Regions from separate parts of the Streptomyces albiaxialis genome, predicted to be linked through region 3. Evidence: riboswitches for the same ligand, from Rfam matches in the RefSeq annotation. Region 3 holds a riboswitch; each other region holds the start of a gene.
What was found. A riboswitch is a leader RNA that binds a small molecule or an ion and turns the genes downstream of it on or off. The one in region 3 is predicted to bind cobalamin.
Positions count from the first base shown of each region.

Region 1: another riboswitch for cobalamin. It lies ahead of ABD343_RS12020 (ribonucleoside-diphosphate reductase subunit alpha); the one in region 3 lies ahead of ABD343_RS27395 (CbtB domain-containing protein).
Region 2: another riboswitch for cobalamin. It lies ahead of ABD343_RS23800 (ABC transporter substrate-binding protein); the one in region 3 lies ahead of ABD343_RS27395 (CbtB domain-containing protein).

Region 1 is NZ_BAAAPE010000007.1:234,992-238,226, reverse strand. Features, by position in the region: gene ABD343_RS12020 (ribonucleoside-diphosphate reductase subunit alpha) at 1-1,762, opposite strand, end outside; cobalamin riboswitch at 1,892-2,026, opposite strand; gene ABD343_RS12015 (GNAT family N-acetyltransferase) at 2,075-2,596, opposite strand; gene ABD343_RS12010 (CstA-like transporter-associated (seleno)protein) at 3,000-3,200, opposite strand; gene ABD343_RS12005 (carbon starvation CstA family protein) at 3,197-3,235, opposite strand, start outside.
Region 2 is NZ_BAAAPE010000013.1:36,484-39,718, reverse strand. Features, by position in the region: gene ABD343_RS23805 (FecCD family ABC transporter permease) at 1-999, opposite strand, end outside; gene ABD343_RS23800 (ABC transporter substrate-binding protein) at 1,011-2,021, opposite strand; cobalamin riboswitch at 2,063-2,217, opposite strand; gene ABD343_RS23795 (MMPL family transporter) at 2,232-3,235, opposite strand, start outside.
Region 3 is NZ_BAAAPE010000013.1:851,629-854,863, forward strand. Features, by position in the region: gene ABD343_RS27390 (glycoside hydrolase family 6 protein) at 14-1,066, opposite strand; cobalamin riboswitch at 1,260-1,381, shown strand; gene ABD343_RS27395 (CbtB domain-containing protein) at 1,414-1,638, shown strand; gene ABD343_RS27400 (CbtA family protein) at 1,654-2,415, shown strand; gene ABD343_RS27405 (class F sortase) at 2,512-3,235, opposite strand, start outside.

The DNA.
Region 1 (3,235 bases), on a different contig from region 3:
CGGACCAGGCCGGGAGCGGGCCGTTCCGCTCGGCCAGGTCGGCGGACGCCTCGTACGCCGCCAGCATGATCCGTTCGGCGATACGGGTGGAGAGCGCGCGGGCCTCCGCCGAGTCGAAGGGCAGGCCCAGCCGGAAGAAGACGTCCTGGAGGCCCATCACGCCCAGACCGACAGGCCGCCAGCGGGAGTTGGAGCCCTCGGCCTGCGGGGTCGGGTAGTAGTTGATGTCCACCACGCGGTCGAGGAACGTCACGGCAGTACGGACGGTCGCGTCGAGGCGCTCCCAGTCCATCCCGCCGCCCTCGACCAGGTGGGCGGCGAGGTTGACCGATCCCAGGTTGCACACGGCGGTCTCGCCGTCGTCGGTGACCTCCAGGATCTCCGTGCACAGGTTCGAGGAGTGCACCGTGCGGCCCGGCTCCGCCGTCTGGTTGGCGGTGCGGTTCGAGGTGTCCTTGAACGTCATCCAGCCGTTGCCGGTCTGCGCGAGGGTGCGCATCATCGCGCCGTAGAGCTGCCGCGCGGGCACGGTCTTCAGCGCGCGCCCCTCGGCCTCGGCCTTCCGGTACGCGGCGTCGAACTCCTCGCCCCACAGGTCGACCAGCTCGGGCACGTCCACGGGCGAGAAGAGCGACCAGTCGGCGTCGGCCTCGACGCGGCGCATGAACTCGTCGGGGATCCAGTGCGCCAGGTTCAGATTGTGGGTGCGGCGGGCGTCCTCGCCGGTGTTGTCGCGCAGCTCCAGGAACTCCTCGATGTCCGCGTGCCACGTCTCCAGATAGACGGCGGCGGCGCCCTTGCGCCGCCCGCCCTGGTTCACGGCGGCGACCGAGGCGTCGAGGGTCTTGAGGAACGGCACGATGCCGTTCGAGTGGCCGTTCGTCCCCCGGATCAGCGAGCCCCGCGCGCGGATCCGCGAGTACGAGAGCCCGATGCCGCCCGCGTGCTTCGAGAGGCGGGCGACCTGGTGGTAGCGCTCGTAGATCGAGTCCAGCTCGTCGCGCGGGGAGTCGAGCAGATAGCAGGACGACATCTGGGGGTGGCGGGTGCCGGAGTTGAAGAGGGTGGGGGAGGAGGGCAGGTAGGAGAGCGAACTGGTGAGCCCGTACAGCGCGGCGACCTCGTCCACGACCTCGTCGGCGGGACGCCCGCTGTCGCCGTCGGCCAGGCCGCAGGCCACCCGGAGCAGGAAGTGCTGGGGCGTCTCGATCACCTGACGGGTCGTGGGGTGCCGGAGCAGATAGCGGGAGTGGACGGTGCGCAGCCCGAAGTAGCCGAAGCGGTCGTCGGCGCCGTCGCCGAGGGCCTCCTCGACGAGCGCGTCGAGCCGCGCGGCGTGCGTACGGACGAACGCGGCGGTGCCGTCGGCGATCAGCCCCTGCGCGTGGCCGACGGCGACGGAGGCGGAGAACGAGGTGGCGCCCTGCGAGGCGGCCTCCTCGCGGATCGCGAGGGTGAGCAGGCGGGCCGCGAGCCGGGAGTGCTCGGGCTCCTCGCCGATGAGCCCGGCCGCCGCCTCGGTGGCGAGCGCCCGCAGCTCGGCCTCGGACGACTCCCGCCGGCGCCCCCGCAGGGCCGCGGCGGCGATCTTCCCGGGCGCGACGGCGGTGAGGTCGGCGCTGAGCTCGGTGAGGGTGCGCAGGAGCGCGGCGGCGGGGGCGTCCTCCGTGCCGGGCGCCGCGGGTCCGGGTGGCTCCGTCGTCGTCACCGTCGGAACTGACGTCGCCTGCGGCACTGACGGAGCTGATGGTGCGATGGTCACTGCTCTGCTCTCCCTCGCTCAGGGCCGAGGGCGGGCGCGGGACGCCGGCGCGCGGGCATGCCGAACAGCGCCCTCACGGGCATGGCTCACCACGGCGCCGTCCCCCGGTCCACTCCACGAGACCCGGACGTTCGTCGATGCCGCCCGGCAGGCATTCGGGCTCGCGCCGTACGGGCAGCACGGCACACACCGCTGCGGGACAGCTCCGGAGTCACACCGGATTCCCCTGCGGCGAACGGCTCGGTCGAGCATACATGTTGGGGTGCGTGGTGGAGGTGCCCCTAGATGTTGTGTCGAGGGTCAAGAGATGGTTTACAGTGCGGGGGCGTCCCGCAGGGTCAGCGTGAACGCCTGGAGCGTGAGGTCGGAGCCCTCGACGGGGTTCCAGTCGCGGGAGGGGGCGCGGCGGAAACCGAAGCGCTCGTAGAGGCGGTGGGCGGCGCGCATGTGGGGCTGGCTGCATATGACGATGCCGGTCTTCGCGCGCAGCCTCGTGCGGTCTATGCAGGTCTGCACGAGGGCCTCGCCGATTCCGCGGCCGCGTGCCGCGCCGTCGACGGCGAGCATCCGGAACTCGGCCTCGGTCTCGCCGGCCAGCTCCGCGTACGGGCCGCCGTCGCCTACGTACGTGACGGTGCCGAGCACCTTGCCGTTCGGGGCGGTGGCCACGAGGAGTTCGGCCTGTGCGGCGCGGGTCGCAGCGTCGCGCAACGTCTCCAGATAACCGTCCGACTCCCCGAACTCCAGGAGCCCGTCCCCGACATACACCTTGCCGGTCAGCTCGCCGACCGCCCCGTACTCGTCCGCGTGCGCGTCCCTCACCAAGAAGTCCATCCCCCCATGATGTCGCCCCTGACTGACAGAGAGCACGACAATTCCGGGCCCCGAGCCAAGACTTCTGGGCTTGCCCCATGAGGGGCGCGAGGAACTGCGCGCCCAGCCACGGCGCTGCGGCAGCCCGCGAAGCACAGCCCGGGGCACCCCGAACCCGGCCCTGTGCGCGGGGCACCCGGCGCAGGGGGCTGCGCTTGCCAACCCTGCTCCCCCAAGCTCTTCGAGCAGGGGGCACCCCCAGTGGCAGACTTCCCAAGCGCAGTGGGGTGGAGGGCGAAGCAGGAGTGCCCCGCCAGGGGCGCGGGGAACTGCGCGGCCAGCCACGGCGCAGCCGCAGCCTGCAATGCACGGCACGGGGCAGCCCGTGCTCAGCCCTCAGTGCCGGGCACCCGGCGAAGTGGCTTCAGCAGCAGCGGAAGCCCTCGCGGGGGTCGCCCTCGCGGGCGTCGGCGCGAGTGCGCTCGAACTCGCGCCGGCTCGGCACAGGCGCCGACGGCCCCTCGTGCTGCCGGACGTGCGCCACGTACCGCTCGTACGCGCTCTCGTCCGTGAACTCGCGGACGTACCAGCGGACCCAGCGCCCCGCCCTGCGCAGGGCACTCATCGGGAGCCCTCTTCCGAGGCCGCCGGGCCCGCCGC
Region 2 (3,235 bases), 820 kb from region 3:
CCCCTCGGTGCGCTGGCTGCGGCGCAGCAGCCAGAGGAAGAACGGGCCGCCGGTGAGCGCCGTGAGGACCCCGACGGGGATCTCCTCCGGCGCGGCGACCGTACGGGACGCGAGGTCGGCCAGCACCAGGAACGCGGCGCCGCCCAGGGCCGAGACGGGGAGCAGCGCGCGGTGTCCGGCGCCGATGACCATCCGCGCGGCGTGCGGCACCATCAGGCCGACGAAGCCGATCGCGCCGCTCACCGCGACGAGCACGGCCGTCACCAGCGAGGCCAGGAGGAAGACGGCGGCGCGGAACCGGCCGGTGTCCAGGCCCATCACGGTCGCGCTCTCCTCGCCCGCCAGCAGCAGGTCGAGGGGACGGGCGAGGGCCATCAGCGCGACCAGGCCCAGCAGCATCGCGACGGCGGGCAGCGGCAGGCTGTTCCAGCGCGCGCCGCCCAGCCCGCCGAGCGTCCAGAAGAGGATCTCCCGCAGGTGTTCGGTCTTCGAGGACGTCACGAGGACGAGGCTGGTGAGCGCGGAGAGGATGTACTGGATCGCGACCCCGGCCAGCACCAGCCGCCCCGTCGTCAGCACGCCGCCGCGCCGCGCCATCGCGTAGACGGCGACGAGCGCGCACAGGGACCCGGCGAACGCGCCCGCGTTCATCGTCAGCGTGCCGACGCCGAAGACGACGACGAGGACGGCGCCCGTCGAGGCGCCCGAGGAGATGCCCAGCAGGAACGGATCGGCCAGCGGATTCCGTACGAGTGCCTGGAGCACGGTGCCGACGACGGCGAGCCCGGCCCCGACGACCGCCGCGAGCAGCACGCGCGGCAGCCGCACGTCCCGCACGATCGTCGTGAACGGGCCCGGCTCGGCGCCGCCCGTCAGTGCGGCCACCACGTCGCCGACGGGGATACGGACGGAGCCCAGCGCGAGGCTCGCGAGGGCCCCGGCGACCAGCAGCGCGGCCAGCGAGGTGGTGAGGAGCGCGAACCGCAGCCGACCGGGCACGGCCCGGGCGCTCACTTCGCGCGGCCCTGCTCGTAGCTTTCCGGGTGGAGCTGGCGCGCCAGCTCGTCCACCGCGTCCGGCACGCGCGGCCCGACCACGACGGAGGAGAGCGGCATCACGGCGAACCGCTTGTGCTTGATCGCCGGTACGTCCTTGAGCGCGGGGTCGTTCAGGAGCCGCTTCTTCTTCTTGGCGAGGGAGGTACCCCGGTAGTCGTAGATCACGATGGTGTCGGGGTTCTTCTCGACGACCTTCTCCCAGGAGACGTCGCCGAAGGGCTTGTCGACGGAGGAGAAGACGTTCTCGGCGCCCGCGCGCTCGATGATCTCGTTGCCGATGCCCTTGCCGCCCGCCGTGAACGCCGCGTTGTCACCGCTGTCGTACACGAACACCCGTGTCTTCTCCGCGCCCTTGAGCCGCTCGGCGGTGGCCGCGAGCTGCCGGTCCTGCTTCTCGATCAGCTTCTCGGCCCGCTCCGGGACGCCGAAGGTGCGGGCGACCTCCCGGATCTCCTTCTGGAGCTGCGGCACCCCGACCCGGCCCTTCGCACAGCTCTCGGTGGCCAGCCGGGTGTTCACCCCGCTGTCCTGGAGGGCGGGGCGCTCGCGGCCCTCGCCCTTCTCGAACGCCGAGGGGTACGCGCCGTAGACGAAGTCGGGGTTCGCGCCGAGGAGGGTCTCCTTGGACGGGTACTCCTTGGCCAGCACCTTGACCTTGTCGTACGCCTTCCGGTACTCCGGCACGATCTTGTCGTCGAGGAAGGCGGTGCCCGCCATCCGGTCCTGGAGACCGAGGGCGAGCATGATCTCCGTCGTGTTCTGGTTCATCGTCACGGCCCGCTCGGGCGGCTTCTCGAACGTCGTCTTCACGCCGCAGTTCGTGACCGTGTACGGGAAGCCCTCCGGCGCCTTGCCGCTGCCGCCGTCCTTGTCGTCGGCGGACGACGCGCACCCCGCGAGGGCGGATGCCGGTATGAGCAGCAGCGAAGCGAGAAGCGCACGGGTGCGCAGGGCACGGGACATGACGATGCCTGCCTCCTCAAGGGGATCCGCGTCCCCTGACCTGGTGAGGTTGGCGGCAGACCAGTATCTGACTCCCGGCGGACGCCCCTGGGGGAGCGCCGCCGGTCACAGTGGCGGGACCGTGCCGGGTTCGCACCGGCTTCCTGGCCTCTGCCGCCTCGAATGAACACAGGCAGTCTTCCATACCCCGCGACCAGCGGTGGAGCCCCGTCAGGCGCGTTCGCGCTCCTCCCGGCGCTCCAGCGCGACCTCCGGCAGGCGGCGGGCGAGGCCCGCCGGGAGCCACCAGGCGCGCGCGCCCAGCAGCCGCATCACCGCGGGCACGATCAGACACCGGATCACCACCGCGTCCAGCAGGATCGCGACGGCCAGCCCCAGCCCGAACTGCTGGAGCATCCGGTCCGGGCTCAGCACGAACGCCGCGAACACCACGATCATGATCGCCGCCGCAGCCGTGATCACCTTCCCCGTCGCCGCCAGCCCCTCGCGGACCGCGAGCCGGTGGTCGCGCGTACGCTCCCACTCCTCGTGGATGCGGGAGACGAGGAAGACCTCGTAGTCCATCGACAGCCCGAAGACGATCGCGAAGATCATCACCGGGATGAACGCCTCGACGGGCCCGGGCTCCGCGCCGAACCAGCCCTCCTGGAAGACCAGCGTCACCGCGCCCAGCGCCGCCGAGATCGACAGCAGGTTCAGCAGCGCCGCCTTCAGCGGGATCAGCACCGAGCGGAAGACCACCAGCAGGAGCAGCGCGGACAGCCCCACCACCAGCGCCACGAACAGCGGCATACGGTCCGAGACCGAGTCCGCGAAGTCCAGCGCGGCGGCCGTGGACCCGCCGACCAGAGCCTTCTCGCCCGTCCTCGCCGTCACCGGCGGCAGCACGTCGTCCCGCAGCCGGTGCACGAGGTCGGCGGTCGCCTCGTCCTGCGGGGCCGTCTCCGGGAACGCGAGCACCGTCGAGACGGCGCCGTCCTCCGAGGGCAGCACCGGCGAGGCGGCGGCGATCCCGTCCGTACGGGCGAGCGCGGCCCGCAGCTCCCCGGCGGCCTCCGCGCCGCCCCGGCTCACCACCACGAGCGGCCCGTTGAACCCGGGCCCGAAGCCCTCCGCGAGCAGGTCGTACGCCTCGCGGCTGGTCGAGCCGCGCGGATCGTTGCCCGCGTCGGCGAAGCCGAGCCGCATGTCCAGCGCGGGCGCGGAGAGCGCGA
Region 3 (3,235 bases):
GTAGGCCCGTGCGCTACTTCTTCGCGTTGCGCGCGAGGTCCAGTGCGTACTCCGGCCACCAGGCGCCCGCCTTCGGGCCGCCCTTGCACTCGCCGTCCGACTCACCGGGGCGCTTGATCCAGAGGAAGGCGTCGACGAGCTTCACGCCCGTCTTCGTCGTGGGCTGCTCGCCGAGCGCGCGGCCCTTCGGGTTGCACCACGCCTCCTCGTCGGCGCCCGCGCCCTCGATCGGGCCGTTCCCGTTGCGGCTGGTGTCGATGACGAAGGGCTTGTTGCCGATCATCGGGGAGATCTTCTTGCCGTAGGCGATGTTGGACTTCGTCGTCTGGTAGTTCGAGACGTTCAGCGCGAAGCCGTCGGCCTTGGCGATGCCCGCCTTGTTGAGCGGCTCGACGAGGCCGCCCGGGTCACGCACCCAGTCGGGGTTGCCCGCGTCCAGGTAGACCTTCGTCTTGGGCAGGTCCTTGAGCTTGCTGACCGCCTCGTTCAGAAGCTGGTAGCGCTCCTCGTGGAACTGCTGCGGGGTGCACCCCTCGGCCAGCAGGTGCGGGATCGAGTCGGGCTCGACGATGACCGTCGCCGACCGGTCGCCGATGCCCTTGACGACCTTGTCGAGCCACGCGCGGTACGCGCCCGCGTCCTTGGCGCCGCCCTTGCTGTACTGCCCGCAGTCGCGGTGCGGCAGGTTGTACAGCACCAGGAGCGCGCTGCGGTCGGCCTTGTCGGCGGCCTGCGTGAGCTTCTCGGTCTCGCCCTGCGGGTCCTCGGTGCCGACCCACTCGGCCACGGGCTGGCTGGCGATCTTCTTGATCAGCTTCGCGTCGCCGGACTTGTCGTCCTTCTTGTACGAGCTGAGCTGCTGGGCCGCCTTCCCCTCCGGGTTCACCCAGTACGGGGCGACGGACTTGGGGCGCTGCTGAGGAGCGCCCTCGTCCTTCCCGTCGCCGGACCCGTCGTCCGACGACGAGCATCCGGCGAGCAGCAGCAGCGTCCCCACCGCCGCACCGCTCGCGACGAGCCGAGTGCGGGCAGGACCTCGCCCGCGGCCGCCGTGATTGCCGTACATCCACTCCCCCTTGGCTGCACTTCCGGGACTCTCCCGGACCCCCATGGGACAAATCGTCGCTCCATCGTGTCACAGGGATTCGCGAACGGGAAAAGCTGTAGAACACCTGTTACGGCCGCCGTGACGCCGCTCACGTCCTGCCCAGGGCCTTGTTGACAGTGCACGCTCAGGCTGGGACTCTCCGGGCACCACATGTTCACATCGAGGCGACGGTGCGCAGGAACCCGGTGCGAATCCGGGACGGTCCCGCCACTGTGTCCGTACGCGCGCCGCGCGTACGGGAGTCAGGAACTGACCCGTCGCTTCTCCGCCAACGGGGCGTGGAAACCCCAGGAGGAGGCCCGCGGATGTCCCCGCAGACGCACACCGCGCACACGGCACCGGCCGGTTCGACGACGGCCGCCGCGATCCGTACGCGCGACGCGCTGATCGCTCTCGCCGCCGCGCTCGTCGCGCTCATCGCCCTCTACGCCGTCTTCGTCGACAACGGCCAGCTCGTCTCGGCCACCGGCGAGTATCTCCACGAGTTCTCGCACGACGGACGCCACCTCTTCGGCGCCCCCTGCCACTGAGGGGAACCGGACACCATGACGGTCTCAGCCGAGACGACTCCCTACCCCCTCCTGCCCCTCCTCGGCCGCGGGCTCGCCGCGGGCGGGCTGGCGGGACTCGCCTCCGGGCTCTTCTCCCTGCTGCTCGCCGAGCCGCTGATGGACCGCGCGATCCGGCTGGAGGAGCGGCGCGCGGCGGCCCACGAGCACGGCGGGGCGCACGGGCACGCCGCCGAGGCGGAAGAGCTGTTCACCCGGGGCACCCAGCACTTCGGGCTGGTGGTGACGGCGGTGGTCGTCGGCCTCGCGGTCGGCGTCTTCTTCGCCCTCGCCCACGCGCTCGTCCACCGCGCCGACCACGCCCGGCGCCCCTGGGAGCGCGCGGTCGCCCTCGCCGGTGCCGGGTTCCTCGCGCTCTCGCTGCTGCCCGCGCTGCGCTACCCGGCCAATCCGCCGGGCGTCGGCGACGGGGGCACGGTCCAGGAGCGCCAGGCACTGTGGGTCGCGGCCCTGGTGATCGGGGTGCTGGGGATGGTGCTGGCGTGGCAGCTCTCCGTGCGGATGGGGCGGCACGGGTTCGGTGCCCCGGCGCGCCAGCTCGCCGCCGCCGGTGCGATCGTCGGCACCCTTGCCGCGCTCTTCCTCCTCCCCGACAACCCGGACCCGGTACCGGTCCCCGCTCCCCTGCTCTGGGACTTCCGCGTCCTCTCACTGGCCTCCCACGCCCTGCTGTGGGGAGCCCTGGGAGCAACCTTCGGCCTCCTGTCGCTCCGCAGGAGAACGGAGGGCGCCCCCTAAGGGGCGCGGGGAACTGCGCGACAAGCCGCGACGCGCGGGGAGGGGTGGGCTCGGCTCGGTCGCGATGTTGGGGGCGCTCATGGTTGCGGGCTAGGACTAGTTCGGGTCCGACACCCCTGTGAGGTAGGCGGAGACGACGACGTTGGAGGAGTAGACGCGGCGGACGCGGTCGAATTCGCCGCCGCAGGTGATCAGCCGGAGTTCGGCGCGTCCCTCCTTCTCCGTCCCGTAGACCCGGTCGGCGTCGAACTCTCCGCGCCCGACGACCCGCGTGCGCTCGACAGTGAACTCCGCGACCGTGCCGTCCGCGCGCCGCACCCGTATGCCCGTGCCCGGCTTCACGGTGCTGAGCGCGTAGAAGACGGCCCGGCGCTCGTCCGTGTCCACGTGGCCGACGAGGAGCGCCGCGCCCTTCTCGCCGGGCGCGGGTCCCCGCGCGTACCAGCCGACACGGTCGGCGTGGGCGTACGCGGGGGCGTCGACGGCGCCCTCGCGGTCCACGCCGCGCCGGATCACGCGGGCGTGCACGCCGATGTCGCCGATGTCGATCCGCGTCGGCCGCGACCGCTCGTCGAGGGGGTCGTGGGCCGCGGGCAGCGGCGGCAGGCCCGCGGCGAGCCGTCCGGCGCGGGAGACGTCGCCGAGGACCGGTCCCCCGCCGCCGTCGGTCAGGTTGCGGCCCCACAGCCAGAGCCCGAGCAGCAGGACGACCCAGGCGGCGCCGGTGATCAGCCGTCCCCGCCCGGCCGTGCGGGCCTCGCCGCCGCTCGCGGACCCACCGCTCGCGGTCCCGTTCCCCTCGGCCCGTTCACCGTGCCCC